Regions from separate parts of the Mesorhizobium sp. B3-2-1 genome, predicted to be linked through region 4. Evidence: predicted binding sites of a transcription regulator. Region 4 holds the regulator's gene; each other region holds the start of a gene.
The links. The regulator LexA, encoded in region 4, represses DNA repair genes until DNA is damaged. The targets are predictions, from matches to a motif close to TGTTCNNNNTGTGTTCNG.

Region 1 (5,681 bases), on a different contig from region 4:
CGTGTCCATGAACGGTTCCAACTGTCCCCCAATCTCAGCCGCGGCATGGTAAACAGCTGGTTAACGTAGATTGCAGCGAGCGGGCGTGCACGTCAATCCCAGGGCCTTGCGATGTGTCGCAACTGGCAGGGGTAACTGGCGCGGTCATCGCAGATGCGGTGCCCGGCGCCACTTACGCCGGTACGTATCGCGCATGCCGATGGCGCACTGGGATGCGGCGTGGACGACGACGAAGTTTGAGGAACGACAGCCAATCTCCCCGCTCCTAATGCATGTCGCCCGGAAGTGTCCTCGGTTTCGGGATAACGACATGCATAAAATCAGAAGCTTACAGCAGGTCGGGCGAATCATATTCGCCGCGACATGCTGTAGGGGTGGTTGGCAGCTTTATCGCGACCGCATCATGCCGCCCCCAGCCGTTCCGCCAAATCCACCACCATCGGGCGTTGCCCCGCAAGCATCTTCACCTCGGCTTCAGCCAATGTGAACCAGCCGGCTCTGTCGACCTCCGGGAATTCCTTCATCCTTCCGGATCGCGGCGGCCATTCCATGGTGAAAATGTTGCTCCTGATGGCGGCCACATCGATGTCGGCCTCGACGGACCATGCGGTGACGGTCTTGCCGCCCGGTTGCCGGTAGTCGCCAAGGCGCGCGAAGGGGCCTTCGACCTTCACGCCGAGCTCTTCCTCGGTCTCGCGTCGTGCCGCCGCCAGTTGGTCCTCACCCTCGTCGACAAGGCCCTTCGGGATCGACCAGGCGCCATCGTCCTTCTTCGCCCAGAACGGGCCGCCGGGATGCACCAGCAGCACCTGGATGTCACCCCCGCTACGGCGATGGATCAGCAGGCCCGCGCTGCGTTTTGCCATGTTTGCATGTCCGTTTGCGGCAGAGGTGCGAAGCCGGCCGATCCCGCGTCGATCATTTCCGCCCTTGCACCGGGAAATTGCGACGCTATGTCAGTCGCATCTGCATTGCACCTCATGCGCGAGTCCGGCAATCTGATAGCATCGTTTTTGGGGCGGCGTCGAAAGTCAGGTGAGGCGTCCGAATGCAGCTGGGTCTGATCGGCTACTACAGCGACTTCGTGGTCTATCCCCTGGTGATTGCCATATTGGGCGTGGCCGGGTTGATCGAGGCCGGAGAGGAAAGCGCGCCGGACTGGATCGGCACGGCGCTGATGTGCCTTGGCCTGTGGACGCTGATCGAATACGTCCTGCACCGGTTCGTGCTGCACCACGTCCCCTGGATCCGGGACCTGCATGACCGTCACCATGTCGAGGAGCGCAGTCCGGTGGGCACGCCCACCTGGCTCAGCCTGGGCGTGCATGCGCTGGTGGCGTTCCTGCCTGTCTGGATGGTGTCGGATTTCGCGACCGCCAGCGCGGTGAGCTGCGGGTTGATGCTGGGCTATCTCTGGTACGTCAGCGTCCACCACATGATCCATCACTGGCATCCGACCCATCCGAGCTATCTCTATACGCTCAAGCGCCGCCACGCGGTGCACCACCATCTCGACGACAACGCCAATTTCGGCGTGACGTCGATATTCTGGGATCGGGTTTTCGGCACCGCGCGGCTTTGACGTGGGGCTTTCGACCGGCCACCAACATCATTTGCGGTCCGCGGGCAGTCGAGCGATAAAATCTAGGCCGAGCGCCCTGGCCAGAATAACCAGATGAGCGCGGCGGCCGTCAGAACCCAGATTCCGACGATGAATGCGAGACCGCCGCGGCTGGTCGGTTTGGATCGGCGAATGGCCTCCGCGCGAAACTCCGCCATCAGATCGGCGGGGATCAACTTCACCGCAAGCAGGATGCCGAGTGGTACGATGATCAGATCGTCCAAATATCCAAGTATGGGAATGAAATCGGGTATCAGATCGATAGGACTGAGCGCGTAGGCGGCGACTGCGCCGGCGGCAACTTTGGCGTACCAGGGAACGCGAGGGTCGCGGGCGGCCAGCCACAAGGCCACCACATCGCGCTTGATGGCCCTCGCCCACTGCTTTGCCTTGTCAAGGACAGTCACGCGGCAACTCTCCTTATAAGACCCGCTAACGATCAGCGTCTCCGCTCCTTACAGCATGTCGCGGCGGATAGGATTCGCCCGATCTGCTGTAAGCTTCTGATTTTATGCATGTCGTTGTCCCGGAACCGAAAACACTTCCGGGCGACATGCATAGCTTCGATCATTGCAACGATGTCCGCGATCTGCAAACTGACCTGCTACCCAATTTCGCGTTCTTGACAAGCCATGCCTGCTGGATGTTACTGCACCAGCCGCTCGGGCTTGGGGAATTGCCGTGAAGAAAATCTATCAAAAGCCGGTGCTGGTGAAGCGCGAATTGCTGTCCGCCGTGACCGCCGCGCCGGTTAGCTCCGGACGTTGAACCGGAAAGTAGCGGCGAGGGGCTGAGGCTCCTCCGCTCACAGTTCCTTTTCCGCCAACTCCCTGAATTCATCGGGCACCGAGCGCGCCGCCTCCAGCGCCACCGTGCCGTAGCCGACCGCCTGCTTGCCGAAGCGCTCGCGGATCTTGTCGATGGCGCGGTCGGCGCCGAAACGGGCGAGCCCTTTTTGGCTGCCCGGGCGGCGCTTCTCGTCGGCAAGGCCGAGCGGCAGGTCAAGCTGCAGTTCGACGCTCTCCTCCAGGTGCGAGACCGAGATCGCCAGCAGCGAGATCGTCTTCTCCCGTGGATGATCGACGAGCACGCCGCGCACCAAATCCCCCGCGATCTCGGCCAGCATGATGGTCGCCGAGATCGGCTGCTCCAGCGTGATCGAGCGCGTAACGGCGCTGAGATCGGCAAAGCGCACGCGCACCGTCACCGTGCGGCCGGGGCGGTTCCTGGCGCGCAGCCGGCTGGCGACGCGGTCGGCCAGATGCAGCAGTGTCGGCACGATCACCCGCGCCACGGCCGGTTTTTGCCCGAGCGCCGATTGCGCGCCGGCCGAATGCGCCCGTCGCTGCGTTTCCAGCTTGCGCGGATCGCGGTTCCACGACAGGGCCGCGAGCTTTTCGCCGGCTGCGGGCCCAAGCAGCCGCGTCAGCGCGCCGCTGTGCGTCCGGGCCAGTTCGCCGATGGTCTCGACGCCGATCTCGGCCAGCCGCGCCCTGTTCGCCGGCCCGACGCCCCACATCAGCGAGACCGGCAAGTCGTGCAGGAAGGCAAGCTCGGTACCGGGGTCGACCACCACCAGCCCGTCGGGCTTGGCGACCTGCGAGGCGATCTTGGCCAGATGCTTGGTGCGCGCCACGCCGATCGAGATCGGCAGACCGAGTTCTGCCCGCACACGGCGGCGGATCGCCGTCGCGATCTCCCGGGGGGAGCCGAACAGATGAGTGCAGCCGGCGACATCGGCAAAGGCCTCGTCGATGGAGATGCGCTCGACTACCGGCGTGAAATCGTCGAGCACCTTGATCGCCGCGTCGCCCAGCCGCTGGTAGTGGCTGAAATTGCCGCCGACGAAGATCAATCGCGGGCAAAGTTCGCGCGCCTTGCGCCCCGGCATGCTGCCGCGCACGCCGAAGGCACGGGCCTCATAAGAGGCAGCGAGCACCACGCCGCCGCCAACCGCGATCGGCTTGCCGCGCAATGTCGGGTCGAGCAACTGCTCGACCGAGGCATAGAAGGCGTCGAGATCGGCATGCAGGATGGTGGCCGTCGTTTCCATCCTGTTCCGCTCATCCGCGATTGCTGATAGATAAGAACATATAGAGAACAAATGCGGATCGTTGTCAACGCGAAGCACCGAGGCTCGTCCTTGTCCACAGGCGAGGAGGAGCCTAGACGATATGCTCCGCCCGCAGCGCCACCTTCATCCGTTCCAGCGCCGGCTCGCCGCCGGCCGCCAGTTCGTTGGCGATGCGGGCAAGTTGACCGTCGGCCTTGCGGTGCCTGCTGCCCCAGGCGCCGAGCGTGGCCAGCACCGGCAAGAGGTCGATGCCGGCCTCGGTCAGCCGGTAGATTGCCTTCAACCCGTGGCTCGGGTCGCCGCTGCGGGTGATGATGCCTTCATCCTGCAGTGTCTGCAGCCGCTCGGCCAATGTGCGCGAGGAGATGCCTTCATCGGATTGCAGGAACTCGCGAAAATGCCTTTTGCCGGCGAAGATCAGGTCGCGGATGATGAGCAGCGTCCAGCGGTCGCCGAGCAGTTCCAGCGACAGGTTGATCGGGCAACCGGATCTTTCGCGCGTCGACATTCCCTATGGTTCCATTTTTAAATCATTTTACTATTGACATCATTTTTCCCGCGGGTCAAATGGTTCCGAAAGTAAATCGTTTCCGGCCAAACCTGACGAGGACAACCTGATGAAGAAGCTCATCCTGCAGATGCAGATGTCGGTCGACGGTTTCGTCGGCGCCGATGCTGACCACCCGTGGCAACTCTGGGAATGGGGCGACGACAATGGCTGGGACGCTGAACTGAAACAGGATTTCAACGCCGTGTTCGCCGGCATCGACACCATCCTGCTCAGCCGCAAGATGGCCGAGGAGGGCTATCTCACCCATTGGGGCAATGCGGCGAGGAAATATCCGGCCGATCCGTTCTATGCCTTCGCCCGGCGTGTCGTCGAGGCGCGCAAGGTGGTGCCGAGCGACAGGCTCGAGGCCTCGCGATGGGAGCGTACGACGGTGGTAAGCGGCGACCTGTCGCGCGAGGTCAACGCATTGAAGGCGGGCGAGGGCGGCGACATGGCCGTCTTCGGCGGCGCCGGCTTCGCCTCGGCGCTGATCGCGGCAGGGCTGGTCGACGAGTTGCAGCTGTTCGTCAATCCTGCCGTGCTGGGCGCGGGCCGCCGCATCTTTGACCAGGGCGGGTTCCGAAACCTGCGGCTGCTCGGTTCGAAGGCCTATGCCTGCGGCATGGTGGTCAGCCGCTATGCGCCGGCGGGCTGATCGGCGCATAGCCTCGCGCCGATAAAAGCCGTTTGGCTGGAATCCTTTGCCCGCTTCTCTTCGTCTTCAAGGTGCGGTCGCTGGAAGGGCGGCCGCATCAACGCTGAATGGAGAGACAGACCATGATCCTGGTGACAGGCGCCACCGGCCTGAACGGCAAGGCAATCATGCGCGAGTTCGCGCGGCAGAAGCATCAAGTGAGGGCGCTGGTTCGCGATCTGGACCGGGCATCCGCGGCAGGGCTCGGCGGACTGGCCGGCGTCGAACTGGTCGAGGGCGATATGAACCGGGCGGAGACGCTTGGCGCGGCACTCGACGGCATCGATCGCGTGCTGATGATTTCGACCGCGGCGCAAGACATGGTCGAGACGCAGTGCCGTTTCATCGACGCTTGCAGGCAGGCCGGCGTCGCGCATGTGGTGAAGTTTTCCGGTGCCGAATCCAACATCGGCTATGACGCGACGAAGTTCCGCTTCACGCGCATGCATGAGGACATCGAGCGCTATCTCGAAGCCGCCGGAATGGCGTGGACCCACCTTCGCCCCAGCCAGTTCATGCAGGTCTATTTGCGCGACGCGCCGACCATTGCAGCCGAAGGCGCCTTCCATCTGGCGCTTGGTGACACCGAGCTGTCGCCGGTTGATGTCGAGGACATCGCCAAGGTCGCCGTCCGTCTGCTGCGCGACAGTGGCCACGAAGGCGAGAGCCTTGACATGACCGGACCTGAGGCGCTGACCATGAGCGACATCGCGGCGCGGATTTCGCAGGCGATCGGCAAGCC
Region 2 (5,681 bases), on a different contig from region 4:
GAAGACCGAGCTGACCGAACGCGAGCGCGAGATATGCGCCCGCATCGGACCGTCGCTGAGGGAACGCGGCTTCATCCTGGTCGGCATCGACGTGATCGGCGACTACATGACCGAGATCAACGTCACCTCGCCGACCGGCGTGCGCGAAGTGCAACGCTTCGGCGGCGCCGACATCGCCAGTCTTTTCTGGGATTGCGTTGAAGGCAAGCGGCGACTCTAGGCAGCGCCCCGACCTTTGTTTACCGCCTGTTGCTGCGGGCAGCACGACAATGACCCCGCCACGCAGCCGGCTGACCGACCGCGCTATTTCATTTCCGCGCCGCCGTGACCAACGTTCTGATCGCCCAGCGCTTCACGTCACGCGCTTCCGCATCGTCGAGCTGCAAAACATCCTTGCACACCACCATGGCCTCAGGCCCGAGGATGAGCGCAAGCGCCTTCGCAAGCCTGTCGAGGTCCTCCGGGTGGTACCAATCACGTGCCGGCTCGAGCGCCGCCTCGATCAGCGGTGTGCGTCGGTTCTGGCGGGCAGGGAGGTCGCCATCCTCGACGGCTCTGGCCCGGCGCTCGATTGACTGGGCCAGCATTGCACGGAGTGCGGGCTCATTCGCGAGGATCATGTCATGCAGGACCCGGTCGGCGCGCTCAACGCGCGCCACCGGATCAGTCGAGGATTCATGCTCGAACAGTTCTTCCGGCCCGGGCACAGCGATGTCGATGGAGGCTTCCAGGAGCAGCGCGTCGATGCTCGGGAAGTAGCGGTAGGCGGTGGCTCGTGAGACCAGCGCCTCCGCCGCTACATCTTCGAGTGCCGGCTGGCGGCCCTGTTTCATGAGCCGCGTCGCGGCTTCAAGCAGGTCCTTGCGGGTCCGCCGCCGTTGGTTCGGCCGTCCGGCCTTACCCGCTCGGGTCATTGATCAGTCCTGTGGCAGTTGCCGAATGATTGCTGCAAGGTCGAGCCAGACATTTTCCCGCTTGATGTCGCCCTGGCTGTTGAACTCTATGACATGGAGCAGCCGGAACTCCAAAGGACGATTGCGGCCTTCAAGCCCAAAGGGTCGGCCTGGCGCGCGGCCCCGCCATAGTGACTCATCCACGAGGAAGCCATCGCCGTAAAGCCTCTTGACGCAATCGACCGAGCTTTCCGCCAGATCGGAAAACGTCGCCTGGTAGAAGGAGCGGGCAGCATCGCGTCCATGTGAGGGTCCGAAGGGCCAGCCGACAACGTCGTGCTCGACGTCTTCGGACAGGGTCCGCAGCACGCCTTCGACGTTGTCGCTTGCCTCGAAGCCGAAATGCTCGTCAATCTTCCGATCCATGTCCTTGGGGGTAAGCATCATCTTGGTTCTCATTGTTCGCGGGAATGATGCCGCGGCATCGGCGCGGCGGCGGATTAGCAGTCTTACTTCGTGACGAGCTTGTCGCCGGCCAGACGGGCCTCCGGCGACAGGAAATACATGTGAATGTCGTAGTGCGGAATTTCGTAGCCATGGTGGCCGTTTGGCTCGAACCCGATATCGATGTGATTGATGGGAGGCTGCCGCTTGCCGTCAAACCAAGGCACGAGCTTGTTGTGGGAGACGCCTTCGGCGAAATCCTTCTGTGAAATCATATACTCCATGCAGGTGATGTGGCCCTCGATCACACAGTAGATGGGTCCGAAGGGCAGATTGGCCGGGTTCGCCCAATGCTCGCCCATGCCGGGCACATAGGGTGAAATCTGCACCACGCCGGCAGGCAGGACCCGGATTCTCGGCAGTTGACTAAGTTCGGCCTTCAACGATCCGGCAGACGCGCCGCTCGCGGCGCCCATGGCGAGCCCAATTGGCAGCGCCGCTACGAGCAACATTCGAAGGATCGGCCCAGGGGGCGTCCAGCGATGATGTTCAGAGGCATCGGAATGAAATGCTCGGGTCGAAAACATGTGGTGTGATCCCTGGGTGAGATTGAACGATGGGCACCTCATAGTGAGATTTCTGTCTCATTGCAATAATAATCTTATTAGGAGACGATGGTTTTGACATCCCGGGGCACTGGACGCGGGTCGGCCGCGGCAGCTATCGCTCCGGCGAGGGCTGGGGTGTTGGTCTGATCTCACCTGATCGCAGCGTGGCGGACGGACTTCGTTCAGGGCCCGGACAGCTGGTGGCGGGTTCGCACAATGGCTCCCGGCCTCGTGGCGGCCGATGTCCCGCTGATGAATCGCGCCGGGCGGCATGCAGATCGTCGGCCTGCCCGACAAGGCGGTGACCGCGAGCGCGGACAGGCGGCGCTCCAGGCATCGGCGGCGGACCTGCTCAAGGAAGGCAGCCGTTACCACCTGCCGACCGCGCTCGGCCTGGAGCCTAGATCCTACTATGCCTTGGCATACTGCTCGGCACTCATGACTTCGATGCAGACGAAGCGTTCGTTGCCTTCCACCCAGGCGTCGTGGCCCGGCGGTATCGTATAGGATGTGCCTTGCCCGAACGTTTTCTGGGTTCCGTCATCCATTTTGATGGTGATGGTTCCCGAGACGACGTAGCCGACATGCGAAACCTGACAACTGTCGGTCTTGACTACCGGCTTCACGCATTCGGACCATTTCCAGCCCGGCTCCATGTTGAGCCGGCCCAACGTATAGCCGGGAAGGCGCACCACTTCGACGCGCGTCTTGTCCGGCGTGCGAACTTCATCCGGGCTGTTGTGAGACTTGGACGCAAATTTGCTGACTTCCACACCGGCCATGTCATCCTCCCTGTACTCGACGCGGAGCCTGACGTTGCGATTGTCGGAACCGCGACGAATTCATATCCCATTTGGAGCCGGCATACAATTATAAGCAGTTGCTAAAATATATACTGACCGTGCCCGCTCCTCTCCTCTGCGGCGCCGGGTCGAATGGCCTGTTTTCATTTTGTCTTAACCATGTTCCGCTTTCTGCAACCGCATACAAGCGCTGTGCAACCGGGGCGGTTACAGGTTCCGGAGATGTTCCGGGTTTGATCGGGGGGCCAGTGGAACCCTTGCGTGGGGGACAAACCGAGGGCGTGGGGAGGGCTAGCCTTTTCCACGAAATCCCTCCTTTTTGTTCTTGTATTGTTCTTGCCTAGGCCTGAAATCTGTGGTTGTCTTGCGTTGACGTCGCTCGCGGCCTGTTCACAAGGCCCGCGGCGAGCCGGCATCGGGGGCAGAAAATGGTGGCGCGGGTTCGTACGGTCGCTTTCCAGGGCATCGAGGCCGTGCCGGTCGACGTGCAGGTGATGATCGCGCCCGGCAAAGTCAACATGCACATCGTCGGCCTGCCGGACAAGGCGGTGGCCGAGAGCCGCGAACGGGTCCAGGCGGCCCTGCATGCGTCGGGCCTGTCGATGCCGTCGAAGAAAGTAACGATCAATCTGGCGCCCGCCGACCTGCCCAAGGAAGGTAGCCATTACGATCTGCCGATCGCACTCGGGCTGATGGCGGCTCTCGGCGCTATTCCGGGCGACATGCTGGCCGGCTATGTCGTGCTCGGCGAACTGTCGCTCGACGGCACCATTACCGCGGTCGCCGGCGCCTTGCCCGCCGCGATCGGCGCCAATGCCCAGGGCAAGGGCCTGATCTGCCCGTTCGCCTGCGGACCGGAAGCGGCCTGGGCGGGGCGGGAATTCGACATTCTGGCGCCGCGCAGCCTGATTGCCATCGCCAACCATTTCCGCGGCACGCAGGTGCTGTCGCGCCCGGAAGCCGGCATCCACGCCTCGGCGCGCGACCTGCCCGACCTTGCCGACATCAAGGGCCAGGAGACGGCGAAGCGGGCGCTGGAAGTGGCGGCCGCCGGCGGCCACAATCTCCTGATGATCGGTCCGCCCGGTTCCGGCAAATCGATGCTTGCGCAGCGTTTGCCGTCGATCCTGCCGCCGCTGGCGCCGAAGGAATTACTCGAGGTTTCGATGATCGCCTCGGTGGCTGGCGAGCTCGGCGAAGGCAAGCTGACCGACCGGCGGCCATTCCGCGCCCCGCATCATTCGGCCTCGATGGCGGCAATGGTGGGCGGCGGCATACGCGCGCGGCCGGGCGAGGTGTCGCTCGCACATCACGGCGTGCTGTTCCTCGACGAGTTCCCCGAATTCACGCCGCAGACGCTCGATGCGCTGCGCCAGCCGCTCGAGACCGGCGACTGCATGATCGCGCGCGCCAACCACCGCGTCACCTATCCGGCACGCATCCAGCTGGTGGCGGCGATGAACCCGTGCCGCTGCGGCATGGCCGGCGAGCCGGGCTATCGCTGCCTGCGCGGCGAGCGCTGCCGCACCGACTATCAGGCACGCATCTCAGGCCCGCTGCTCGACCGCATCGATCTCAGGATCGAAGCGCCGGCGGTCTCGGCCAGCGACCTGATCCGGCCCGACCGGGCGGAGAAGAGCGCCGAAGTTGCACTCCGCGTCGGCCGCGCGCGCAGCCTCCAGCGCGAGCGCTTCGAACGGCTCGGCGTCAACAGCGCCACCACCAACGCGCATTGCTCTCCCGCGGTCATCGAGGCGATCGCCATGCCGGACGCCGCCGGCCTGTCGCTGCTCAAGGACGCTAGCGAAAAACTTGCCTTTTCCGCAAGGGCCTACCACCGGGTGTTGAAAGTGGCCCGCACGCTGGCCGATCTCGACGCCAGCGAGACGGTTGGGCGCATCCATCTGGCCGAGGCGATTTCTTATCGGATGAGTGCGGAGCGCGTGGCACAGGCGGCGTAGACGCCACCCTCGAATGCACTCGACGATGTGCGTTTCGCGCCGAAGGGTGCCTGCTATGATGGCGCGGGGCTAATCGGGGGCGTGGATGATTTCAGTTTCACCGGCGCGCAGCGCCGAAGATTTCGTGATCATGGCCATGCTCTGCCGCAGGCTTGCGCAATGGGATGTCGACGCGTCCGCACCTCTTGGCGTCTCGGAGGAGGATGTAAGGGCGCTCTTCCAGCCGGAAACCAGCGGCCTTCAACTGGCATCGCAATTCGGCGCGCCGAATGCCGTGGCGTTCGTTGCTCGGTCGGGAACCCTGCCGGCGGGTTGCCTCGCCTTCGACCAGTTCGGCGACGACACGGTGGAGCTTCACAAGTTCTTTGTCGACGCATCCTCCCGCGGGCAGGGTATAGGCCGCGCACTAATGGGTGCCGTGCTGGCGGAAATCGAGAAGGGTCCAGCTCGCACGGTGCTAATCCATACGAGTTTTTACATGAAAAGTGCCGTTGCTGTGTATGAGGCGTTCGGCTTCAGCCCCTGCGCGCCTTTCCGCGAAATCCCGGCGCATGTCAGGCATACTGACGTATTCCTGTCGTGCGCGATCAAAGGCGTGTGAGGACTTTCAGGCTGATCCCTGCCTCTCCCGCGCCTTCAGCTCCAGCCGCCGCTTATGCAGCACCGGCTCCGTATAGCCGTTCGGCTGGCTCGTCCCCTCGAACACCAGGTCGCAGGCGGCCTGGAAGGCGATCGAGCTGTCGAAATCCGGCGCCATCGGCCGGTAGAGCGGATCGCCGACATTCTGCAGGTCGACGATTGCGGCCATGCGCTGCAGTGAATCCCTGACCTGGATTTCCGAGCAGACCTTGTGGCGCAGCCAGTTGGCGATGTGCTGCGAGGAGATGCGCAGCGTGGCGCGGTCTTCCATCAGGCCGACATCGTTGATGTCAGGAACCTTGGAGCAGCCGACGCCCTGGTCGATCCAGCGCA
Region 3 (5,681 bases), on a different contig from region 4:
ATCGCTGCAAGCCGCCGCCATTGCCGCGACAGGCGCCCAACCGAACATCGACTTTGCCCTGGCCGTGCTGACGCGCGGCCTTGGCTTGCCGCGCGATGCACCATTCCACCTGTTCGCGCTTGGACGCAGCGTCGGCTGGGCCGCGCACATGGTCGAACAGATCGCGAGCGGCAGCAGCATCAGGCCGCGCGGCCGCTATGAGGGATTGCTGGGCTGAATGTCGTGAGCGCTATGCGCTTACGACATCGTGTCGAGCTTGCGCTGCATGGCCGCGATCTGATCCTTCAGCTGTTGCAGATCGTCCGGCTTTTCCGGCGTTTCCTTCCTGGCCGGCTCGGCGGGAGCCGCGGCAGGCGCCGACGAGCCCGGGGGCGGAAAAGGCGTGAACAGCCGCATTGCGTTCTGGAACATTTCCATGTTGCGGCGCGTCTGTTCTTCCAGCGCCTTGATCGGCGTCGCCATCTTCATCACGTCGAGCGGCGACTTGCCGATGGCGCCCTTCATCTGTTCGCGGAACCGCTCTTGTTCCTTGGAGAAGGCGATCATCGACTGTTCGAGGAAGCTGGGCACGATCATCTGCATCTGGTCGCCGTAGAAGGCGATCAACTGGCGCAGGAACGGGATAGGCAGCATGTTCTGCCCGTCCTTGTTCTCCAGCTCGAAAATGATCTGGGTCAGCACGGGATGCGTGATGTCATCACCGGTCTTGGCGTCCTGGACCGTGAATTCCTCGCCCTTCTTGACCATCTCGGCCAGATCCTCGAGCGTCACATAGGTGCTCGTCCCCGTATTATAGAGGCGGCGGTTGGCGTATTTCTTGATAATGATCGGGTCGTCTTTTGCGGCCATCTGCATCCTCCCCGGACACCGGCACGCCTGAGTAAGCAGCCGGTAACGATTGCGCCCTTTTTGAGGATATGCGCAAAAGCCTCATAATTCCAAGCAGTTTGTGCAGTGCGGGATAATATAATGCTGCATGGCAGGCTAAATATGCTGCGCAGCACCGGCCAGACCGCCGGCGCCACGAGGCGAGGTCTGCTTGCGGCGCATCGGCGCCATGCCGATTTCCGGTTTGACTTGGGGTTGGGAAAGGGCAAGAAAAGTCCTCAACGGCACAACAACACCCTTGAAGTCTGGAGAAGAAAATGTCCGCTTCCATCGTCATTGCCAGCGCCGCGCGCACGGCCGTAGGCTCCTTCAACGGCGCCTTCGCCGCCACGCCCGCGCATGAACTCGGCGCCGTCGTCGTCAAGGAACTTTTGACGCGTGCCGGTGTCGAGGCGGCCGAGGTCGACGAGGTCATCCTCGGCCAGGTGCTGACCGCGGCGCAAGGCCAGAACCCGGCTCGCCAGGCCTCGATCCTGGCCGGCCTGCCCAAGGAGACCACCGCCTGGGGCCTTAACCAGGTTTGCGGCTCTGGCCTGCGCGCCATCGCGCTCGGCATGCAGCAGATCGCCACCGGCGACGCCAAGGTGATCATCGCCGGCGGCCAGGAATCGATGTCGCTGTCGCCGCACGCCGAGCACCTGCGCGCCGGCGTCAAGATGGGCGACTACAAGATGATCGACACCATGATCAAGGACGGGTTGTGGGACGCCTTCAATGGCTACCACATGGGCAACACCGCCGAGAACGTCGCCCGCCAGTTCCAGATCACCCGCGACGACCAGGACCAGTTCGCGCTGGCCTCGCAGAACAAGGCCGAGGCCGCGCAGAAGGCCGGCAAGTTCAAGGACGAGATCGTCGCCTTCACCATCAAGGGCAAGAAGGGCGACACCATTGTCGACCAGGACGAGTACATCCGCCACGGCGCCACGATCGATGCTATGACCAAGCTGAAGCCGGCCTTCGACAAGGACGGCACGGTGACCGCGGCCAACGCCTCCGGCATCAATGACGGTGCTGCCGGTGCGCTGCTGATGAGTGAAGCGGAAGCCGCCAGGCGCGGCATCACCCCGCTGGCGCGGATCGCGTCCTGGGCAACCGCCGGCGTCGATCCGGCGATCATGGGCACCGGACCCATTCCCGCCTCGCGCAAGGCATTGGAAAAGGCCGGCTGGTCGGCAGGGGATCTCGACCTTGTCGAGGCCAACGAGGCGTTCGCCGCACAGGCCTGCGCCGTCAACAAAGACATGGGCTGGGATCCCTCGATCGTCAACGTCAATGGCGGCGCCATCGCCATCGGCCACCCGATCGGCGCCTCGGGCGCCCGCATCTTCAACACGCTGGTCTTCGAGATGCGCCGACGCGGCGCCAAGAAGGGTCTCGCCACCCTATGCATCGGCGGCGGCATGGGCGTCGCCATGTGTGTGGAGGCTCTCTGATAGATTTTGGGCGGGCGGCGCAAGCCGCCCGGTTCATATGTAGTGCCTGTGGCAAATCCAGTGCCTGCCAAGCCCGACAACAGGGCGATTTCAAAAGGGGAAATGCATGACCAAGGTTGCAATCGTCACGGGTGGATCGCGCGGTATCGGCGCGGCGATCTCGACCGCTTTGAAGACTGCCGGCTATTCGGTTGCCGCGAATTATGCCGGCAACGACGACGCGGCGGCGAAGTTCAAGGCCGAAACCGGCATTCCGGTCTACAAATGGTCGGTCGCCGACTATGACGCTTGCGCCGCCGGCATCAAGCAGATCGAGGCCGACCTCGGCCCGGTGTCGGTGCTGGTCAACAATGCCGGCATCACCCGCGACGCCATGTTCCACAAGCTGACGCGCGACCAGTGGAAAGAGGTCATCGACACAAATCTGTCCGGCGTCTTCAACATGACGCATCCGCTGTGGAGCGGCATGCGCGACCGCAAGTTCGGCCGCGTCATCACCATCTCCTCGATCAACGGCCAGAAAGGCCAGGCCGGCCAGGTCAACTACTCCGCCGCCAAGGCCGGCGATATCGGCTTCTCGAAGGCGCTCGCCCAGGAAGGCGCGCGCGCCGGCATCACCGTCAACGTCATCTGCCCCGGCTACATCGCCACCGAGATGGTCAAGGCGATCGACGAGAAGGTGCTCAACGAACGCATCATCCCGCAAATCCCGGTCGGCCGCCTGGGCGAACCGGAAGAGATCGCGCGCTGCGTTGTCTTCCTGGCTTCCGAAGACGCCGGCTTCATCACCGGCTCGACCCTCACCGCCAATGGTGGCCAGTACTTCATCTGAGTCCTCTTCTCACCGCAGCCAACGGCTGGGGGATCGACGCGTGCTCGCAACAAGCGGACCGGGAAACCGGTCCGCTTTCAAACGACGCTTGATCCTTGGAAGGCTTCGCTATGGCGCGATGCTCCAATCCGGCACGCAAAGGTTAATGACGGCAGCCGCGTCTGTGCGAAACCCTGTGGTCAAGCCTGTGGATTCTCGGTGGATAAGCTGTTCACAACACAAGATATTGGGGGAACAAAAGGAGAAAATACCGCTGGCGCTGATTTGTCGCCGATTCGTTCCGGCTTTGAGCGCAATGTTAACATTAATGGCCTCGATTGCCTGCAATTCCTTAACGCCAAGTTCAGAAAGATTAACAATTTCATAATGTTGAGCGGGGCGTACCGTATTTCCCGCATCGTTTACCGGCAAAAGTTAACGGCAAGGCCTACCTAGCATAAAACGGGCCAGTTTCGACGATTCAGCATGTGGTGAGACTCGTCGTCACAAAATCCATATCTAGCCGTGAACAAAAGCTGAATCTCTCGGAGTCAGCGATTCGTCGCTGATTCGTTCCAGACTCGTTCCAACTGTTAAGCAGCGGCTCATTTGCGGGTCGACGCGGACGTCTTCGGCACCCTGCCGGAACATTCCGCTTTCGCTTCGCGCCCGAAATCCCTATGTGTCGGCTGTCATACGCGCCGTCCAGGCACGCTCCCGACCACGAGAGGCCAGAAAGCCTTATTTCCGAGCCGATGAACATTCAGCAGAAACACACCGAGCCGCTGATCCTGTCGGGCCGCGACGTGACCGCCGTGCTTGGCCCGACCAACACGGGCAAGACCCATCTCGCCATAGAGCGCATGGTGGCGCACGAAACCGGCGTCATCGGCCTGCCGCTCAGGCTGCTGGCCCGCGAGGTCTACACGCGCGTCTGCGAGAAGGTCGGCGCCCACAAGGTGGCGCTCATCACCGGCGAGGAGAAGATCCAGCCGCTAGGCGCCAAATATTCGGTCTGCACCGTCGAAGCCATGCCGCGCGAGTCCGACGCTGCCTTCGTCGCCATCGACGAGGTGCAACTGGCCGGCGACCTCGAACGCGGCCATATCTTCACCGACCGCATCCTGCATCTGCGCGGCCGCCAGGAAACGCTGCTGCTCGGCGCGGCCACTATGCACGGCATTCTCCAGCGGCTGCTGAAGGGCGTCTCGGTGGTGACGCGGCCGCGGCTGTCGCATCTGGCCTATGCCGGCTCCAAGAAACTGACGCGCCTGCCAAGGCGTACCGCGATCGTCGCCTTCTCCGCCGACGAGGTCTACGCCATCGCCGAGCTGATCCGCCGCCAGCAAGGCGGTGCGGCCGTCGTGCTCGGGGCGCTGTCGCCCCGCACCCGCAATGCCCAGGTGGCGCTCTTCCAGTCGGGCGATGTCGACTATCTCATTGCCACCGACGCGATCGGCATGGGTCTCAACCTCGATCTCGACCATGTCGCCTTTGCCCAGAACCGCAAATTCGACGGATACCAGTACCGCAATTTGACGGCGGCCGAACTCGGCCAGATCGCCGGCCGCGCCGGCCGGCACCTGCGCGACGGCACGTTCGGCGTCACCGGTCAGGTCGATCCGCTCGACGAGGATCTGGTCCAGAGGATCGAGGGCCATGAGTTCGACCCGGTGAAGGTGCTGCAGTGGCGCACCGCCCGATTCGATTTCGCCAGCCTCGATGCGCTGAAGCGATCGATCGAAACCAACGCCCCGGTCGAAGGCCTGACACGCGCGCTGCCGGCCGTCGATGCACAGGCGCTCGAACATCTCTCCCGCGACGAAGGCATCCGCGCGCTCTCGACCAATGCGAAACGCGTGGCGCTGCTGTGGGAAGCCTGCGCGCTGCCCGACTATCGCAAGATTGCGCCGGCCCAGCATGCCGACCTCATCGCCTCGATCTACATGGACCTCGCCCGGCATGGCCATGTCGACGAGAATTACATGGCCGAGCAGGTGCGCCGCGCCGACACCACCGAGGGTGATATCGACACGCTGTCGCACCGCATCGCCCAGATCCGCACCTGGACATTCGTGTCGAACCGGCCCGGCTGGCTGGCCGATCAGGCACACTGGCGGGAAAAGACGCGTGAAATCGAAGACAGATTGTCGGATGCGCTGCATGAGCGGTTGACGAAACGCTTCGTAGACCGCAGGACTTCCGTCCTCATGCGGCGCCTTAGAGAAAATACCATGCCCGAAGCCGAAATCAGTCCTACCGGAACCGTCCTTGTCGAAGGCCATCATGTCGGCGAGTTGCAAGGGTTCCGCTTCACCGCCGACCAGACCGCCGGCGGCGAGGACGCCAAGGCCGTGCGCACGGCCGCGCAAAAAGCGCTGGCCGCCGAATTCGAGGCCCGTGCGGAGCGCTTCGGCGCCTGCGCCAATGGCGACCTCGCGCTCGGCTCGGACGGCACCCTGCGCTGGATCGGCGCACCGATCGGCACGCTGGTTTCGGGCGAGGACGCGCTGAAGCCGCGGCTGGTGCTGCTGGCCGACGAACAA
Region 4 (5,681 bases):
CCGCACCAGTTCCTCGGCGACCTCCCGGTGGCGCGGCGCGCGCTCGAATTGGGAGACCGCTTCACCGTCCCATGACAGGCCGAGCCAGGTCAGTCCGTCCAGAATGGCTGATGTGGCCGCCTCGGTCGAGCGCTCGCGATCGGTGTCCTCGATACGCAACAGCATCGTGCCGCCGGTGTGCTTGGCATAGAGCCAGTTGAACAGCGCCGTGCGTGCGCCGCCGATGTGCAGATAGCCGGTCGGCGAGGGGGCAAAACGGGTGATGACCTTGTCGGGCATGAAACTCTCGGAAAACGTCTGAAGCTGGGTGCGGAGTGCGCGGACTTTCGCGCGTCGCGCGTTCATGTAGCATAGGGTGTCGAGGGCGCAAGGGGCAGACCCGATGACTGGACGAGGCCGGGGCTCGGATCGGGGCGAGGGCGCCATTGTCGGCGTCAGCGAGCGGTCCCTGTTTACAACGCCTCCGGCGATCCCACTGCCATCGCCGCTCGTGGCTGCGCCCGCAATCCAGCCGCCGCAGGCGGACAGCCCGGCGCCAACTCCGTCTCCCGCCGCGCGCGGGATTGTGCGCGTGCGCCGGCAAATCGGCCTGATTGCCTTGCCTCGCCTGCGTCACGGCGTGGCCAAGGCGGCGGAGCTGGAACTCGACCGGGGCATCGCCTTCCTGCTGGTGCCGGTCTGCCTGGCCGTTGGGGCGATCGGCTACTTTTCGCTGGCGTCCGAGCCCGATTTTGCAAGGCCCGTCGCTGCCGTGATGCTGGCGGCGATCTGTGCATTCGTCTCCCGCTCTTGGCCGAAAACCCATCTGTGTTTCATGGCAGTGCTGTTGTGTGTGCTTGGCCTGCTCGCGGCGAAGGTCGAAACATGGCGAGCCGGAACCCGGATGCTGGGCTCGGAGATATCGACGCAGCTGACCGGCCGCGTGGTCTCGATCGAAGAAATGGAGACCGGCCGCATCCGGCTGACCATGGACGTGATTTCGACGGCCCGCCCGAAACTGCGCTATGCGCCGGAAAGGGTCCGGCTTTCGGCACGCAAGATACCGCCGGAAATGACCGCCGGCTCGCTTGTCACAGGTTATGCCAAACTGCTGCCGCCGACCGGTCCGGTGCGGCCGGACAGCTACGACTTCTCCTTCGAGAGCTATTTCGCCGGCATCGGCGGCAGCGGCTTCTTTCTCGGCAATCCAACCGTTGTCTCCGCCGACGACGGTGAGATGCCGCTGCCGGCACGCCTTTTTTCTGGCATCGAAGATGCCCGCGAAGCCATCGCCGACCATATCAGGGGCAGCATTGGCGGCGCCGAAGGCGAGATCGCGGCGGCGCTGATCGTTGGCGTGCGCGCCGGCATTCCCAATGAAATCAACGAAGCGATGCGGCGTACCGGCATCTATCACATCATCTCCATTTCGGGACTGCATATGGCGCTGGTGGCCGGCACCATCATGGGTCTGTTACGCGGCGTCTTCGCGCTGTTTCCAGGCTTTTCCGCGCGCCGGCCGGTGAAGAAATACGCGGCCGCCGCCGCACTTTTCTCTATCGCCGCCTATCTCGTCATTTCCGGCGTCGTCGTCGCCGCCGAGCGCAGCTTCATCATGCTGGCGGTGATGCTGGCCGCCGTCTTGTTCGATCGCGCGGCACTGACCATGCGCAACCTGGCGATCTCGGCGATCGCCGTCATCCTGGTTTCCCCGCACGAGGTCGTCGGCCCGAGCTTCCAGATGTCGTTCGCTGCGACAGCGGCCTTGGTAGGCGCCTATGCCGGCTGGGCCGACCACCATGCGGGAAAGACGAGGCCACCGCCGCCAAAGCGATCCCTGCCCGGGTTCCTGACGCGAAAGTTCCTCTTGGCGACAGGTGGATTGGCCGTGACATCCATCATCGCCGGCAGCGCAACGGCGCTGTTTGCCATCTGGCATTTCCAGCGGGTGTCGCCGCTCAGCCTGTTCGCCAATCTGGCCGTCATGCCGATCGTATCGGTTGTGATGTTCCTGGCTGTCGCCAGCGCGTTGCTGATGCCGTTCGGGTTGGATTGGCCGGCTCTCTACCTCATGGGCAAGGGCCTGACGGCGATGATCGCCGTATCGGCGTGGATATCGGAGCGCTCTCCGATCGATGGGGTCGGGCTGATCTCGCAGCAATCCGTGCTGCTGGTCACCGTCGCGCTGGTCATCGCGACGATGGCGACGACCTGGCTGCGGCTTGCCGCGCTGCCATTCGCGCTTGCCGGCCTGTTGACCGTGTCGCACACGCGCACGCCCGATGTGCTGATCTCGGAAGATGCGCGGCTGGTCGCATTGCCGATCGGCAATGGCGAACTGGCCGTCAACCGGGAACGTCCGAACGAATTCGCAGCCGAAAACTGGAAACGCGCCCTGGTCTCAGAATCAATCGTCAAACCGGAAATGTTCGACAAGACGGACGGGCAATTCGACATCGCTAGTCCCACCGACCTGCCGCAGGGATCGCCGTTCTATTGCCGCGAAGGCCTGTGTCTTGCCAGGCACCCATCCGGCGCAATCATCGCCTATGTCGAGGATCGCAAGAACACCTGGAAGGCCTGCGCCTTCGCCGACCTGATCGTCGTCAATGACGCTACCGCCTATGACGCCTGCCACAATCCGCTGGTTCTCGTCGTCACGAAACGGCAACTCGCCCGCAAGGGGAGTGCCGCCGTCTTCTTCGATCCCCAGTCGGCCACGAGCCCGGCTGCGATCGAATTCGCCGTCGACGGACCATACCGGCCCTGGCACGAGCAGCGAAAATTCTCACGCGAGGCGAGGGGGCTGCCGCCCTATAAAAAGCCTGACAAACCCGATGGCAAACCGGTTCAGTAGCGTCTTATCAGCCCGACCAGCTTGCCCTGCACCTTGACCCTGTCTGGCCCGAAGATGCGTGTTTCGTAGGCTGGATTGGCGGCTTCGAGCGCGATCGAAGCGCCCTTGCGGCGAAACCGCTTCAGCGTTGCTTCCTCCTCATCGACCAGCGCCACGATGATTTCGCCCGGACTTGCCGTATCGGCATTGCGGATGATGACCGTGTCGCCGTCGAAGATACCGGCCTCGATCATCGAGTCGCCCTTGACCTCCAGCGCATAGTGCTCGCCGCCCATGATCATGTCCGGCGGCACCGAAATCGAATGCGTCTGATGCTGGATGGCATCGATCGGCACACCGGCGGCGATACGGCCCATGACCGGAATGGACACGGCTGAAACCGCATCGTCGTCGTTACCGGCCGCCGGCAGGCGAGAAGGCGCCGCCGCCGGCCTGATCTGGCGGCCGAGACCGCCTTGGCCAAGGCTGCCCTGGATGACGCTTGGCGAGAACTTCTTCGCCGCATTGAGGCCCGGCGCGATCGAGTCCGGCAGCCGCAGCACTTCCAGCGCGCGCGCCCGGTTGGGCAGCCGGCGAATGAAGCCGCGTTCCTCCAGCGCCGTGATCAGGCGATGGATCCCCGACTTGGAGGCAAGATCGAGCGCTTCCTTCATCTCGTCGAAGGAGGGCGGTATCCCGCTTTCCTTGAGCCGTTCGTGGATGAACATCAGCAGTTCATGTTGCTTGCGTGTCAGCATGGCGGCCCCCAAGGCATTGAACGAAAGGTCTGAACCAGAATCGAAAAACAAACCCAGAACAAACACTATCTGTTCCAGTTGTGTTCCGCAACCGTTTAAAGTTTAATGAATTTGTTAAGGCATCTGAAGTTTTTTGCCCGCGACAGCGGACGGCAATCGACCTTTTCCGCCGTCGGCAAGCACATTGAAATCGTTTTGGTTAATGGGCTGTGGCCCATCCTCCGCCGAGGCTTGGCATCAGTCTTTTGGAGGGCTTTTCCGGGGGTGGATCGTAAAAATTGTGGATCCATCATTCGCGGAACGAAACGAAATCAAAACGCCAACGATCGTAGCTTCGGGCAGCGATGGATCCAGGCGTCCGGCCGGCCCCGATCAAGTGCGTGCGAACAGGCGTCGCAGGAGCGCTGAAGTCATCCCGAACTCGCTTTCGAGCTGCCGGCGCGGGCAGCGTATTCGGTTGCGCCGCTGTCTTCGCTGTGGACGTAGACACGCAGGGTGTAGCCGATATGCGCCGTCATCAGCGCCTTGGCCCGCTCGACGTCACGATCGAGTGCCGCTTCCATGATCGCGGTATGGTGTTCGATCGCAATCGCTTCGCGCAGTGCCTTCATCGCCGCTTCATAGCCATCCTTGAGGCCAGCCGCGGCCCGCAATGTCGGCGCCAGACCAAGAAAGCGATGGTGCCGGCGCAGCTGATCCGAGATTGTCGAGCGGAAACGCAGCAGCCAGTCGCATGTGGCGGCGCTCAGTAGCGCCGCATGGAAAGCCTCGTGGTTCTCGTCCCATTTGTCGACGGCCGCATCCGAGGGATCGTCGACCGCGGTCTTGCAGCGGGAGAGCCGGTAGTGGGCGGTGACGACAGCATCCTCCCACTCCTTGCCGCCTTTCTCCATCGCTTCGAGGAACAGGGGGATCTCGACCACCATCCTGGCGCGCGCCAGATCCTCCAGTTCGGCCCGCGACACCGGAGCCACGGTAAAGCCGCGATTGCTGATGGCGGTGACTAGGCGTTCGGCCTCGAGCCGCGACAAGGCTTCTCGCAACGGCGTCCAGCCGACGCCGTAGGTACCGCGCAGCGCACTCAGCTTGAGCGGGGCGCCGGGCATGAGGCGCGTGGTCAGGATATCGCGCCGCAACAGCTGATAGGCTGCCTCCGTCTTTGTGGAGCTGGTTTGATCCTGCATCGCGGTCCATCCGTCGTCTGGCAGAGAAAAATTATATATGATGTCGGAGCATGGCAAGAATTATATATAATATTTGACACGGGCCGGCGGACTGACCATGATCGCCGCAGTAGCCGCGCTCCAAGCGGCGCTGATCAAATCTGGGAGGAAATGATGTTGAAGTCGAAATCCGCTTGGTTGTCGGGTTTGTTCCTGGCCGGCGCATTGATGGTGAGCGCGGGTACTGCCGCTGCCGATCAGATACGCATCGGCATTGCCAATTTCGGCGAGCACCCCCAGCTCAACGCCGCTATAGCCGGCTTCAAGAAGGCGCTGACGGATAATGGCTTCGTCGAGGGCAAGGACGTCGTCTATACGGAGAGCCATACGAATTTCGATGCATCGCTGGTGCCGCAGATGATCGCCAAGCTGCAAGCGGAGCAGCCCAAGCTGATCTACACCATCACCACGCCGGTCTCGCAGATCGCCAAGAAGGCGCTCGCGGGCTCCGGCATTCCGATCGTCTTTGCCGCGGTCACGGATCCGGTGGCGGCCAAGCTGGTACCGTCATGGGACTCCGGAGACGAAGGCATGACCGGCGCCAGCGACCTGCAGGACGTCGCCGCGGTAATGGCCTTCACCAAGAAGCTGCTGCCGAACGCCAAGCGCTTTGGCGTGCCTTACAATCCGGGCGAGGCCAACGACGTTGCCTTGGTCGAAAAGATCAAGGCGGCGGCACCCGCCGCCGGCTTCGAGGTCGTGGAAGTCGGCATCGACAACGTCAATGACATCCAGCAGCGCATCGCTTCGCTTGCCGGCAAGGCCGACGTGATCTACGGCCCGGCTTCGAACCTGATCCAGCCGGCGATCGCCGCTGTCTCCGCGGCCGCCCGCCAGGCCGGTATTCCGGTCGTCAATTCCGATGACAGCGCGGTCCGCAACGGC

Region 1: the regulator LexA is predicted to act here: its motif matches at 3,707-3,724, upstream of dinB (DNA polymerase IV).
Region 2: the regulator LexA is predicted to act here: its motif matches at 3,069-3,086, upstream of FJW08_RS21775 (YifB family Mg chelatase-like AAA ATPase).
Region 3: the regulator LexA is predicted to act here: its motif matches at 3,707-3,724, upstream of FJW08_RS12265 (helicase-related protein).

The regions. Positions count from the first base shown of each region.
Region 1 is NZ_VFTI01000005.1:82,132-87,812, reverse strand. Features, by position in the region: gene FJW08_RS07040 (class I SAM-dependent methyltransferase) at 1-9, opposite strand, end outside; gene FJW08_RS07035 (NUDIX domain-containing protein) at 402-866, opposite strand; gene FJW08_RS07030 (sterol desaturase family protein) at 1,049-1,582, shown strand; gene FJW08_RS07025 (YkvA family protein) at 1,645-2,028, opposite strand; gene dinB (DNA polymerase IV) at 2,427-3,674, opposite strand; gene FJW08_RS07015 (helix-turn-helix domain-containing protein) at 3,787-4,203, opposite strand; gene FJW08_RS07010 (dihydrofolate reductase family protein) at 4,313-4,900, shown strand; gene FJW08_RS07005 (SDR family oxidoreductase) at 5,023-5,681, shown strand, end outside.
Region 2 is NZ_VFTI01000022.1:52,237-57,917, reverse strand. Features, by position in the region: gene gshB (glutathione synthase) at 1-220, shown strand, start outside; gene FJW08_RS21795 (TetR/AcrR family transcriptional regulator) at 309-914, opposite strand; gene FJW08_RS21790 (ester cyclase) at 918-1,340, opposite strand; gene FJW08_RS21785 (hypothetical protein) at 1,403-1,849, opposite strand; gene FJW08_RS21780 (cupin domain-containing protein) at 2,356-2,727, opposite strand; gene FJW08_RS21775 (YifB family Mg chelatase-like AAA ATPase) at 3,177-4,709, shown strand; gene FJW08_RS21770 (GNAT family N-acetyltransferase) at 4,840-5,310, shown strand; gene FJW08_RS21765 (malate synthase G) at 5,317-5,681, opposite strand, start outside.
Region 3 is NZ_VFTI01000009.1:176,562-182,242, reverse strand. Features, by position in the region: gene FJW08_RS12290 (citrate synthase) at 1-217, shown strand, start outside; gene phaR (polyhydroxyalkanoate synthesis repressor PhaR) at 238-849, opposite strand; gene FJW08_RS12280 (acetyl-CoA C-acetyltransferase) at 1,146-2,324, shown strand; gene phbB (acetoacetyl-CoA reductase) at 2,431-3,156, shown strand; gene FJW08_RS12270 (hypothetical protein) at 3,355-3,591, shown strand; gene FJW08_RS12265 (helicase-related protein) at 3,891-5,681, shown strand, end outside.
Region 4 is NZ_VFTI01000002.1:31,369-37,049, reverse strand. Features, by position in the region: gene gltX (glutamate--tRNA ligase) at 1-279, opposite strand, end outside; gene FJW08_RS01980 (ComEC/Rec2 family competence protein) at 383-2,836, shown strand; gene lexA (transcriptional repressor LexA) at 2,830-3,573, opposite strand; gene FJW08_RS01970 (GntR family transcriptional regulator) at 3,984-4,757, opposite strand; gene FJW08_RS01965 (ABC transporter substrate-binding protein) at 4,911-5,681, shown strand, end outside.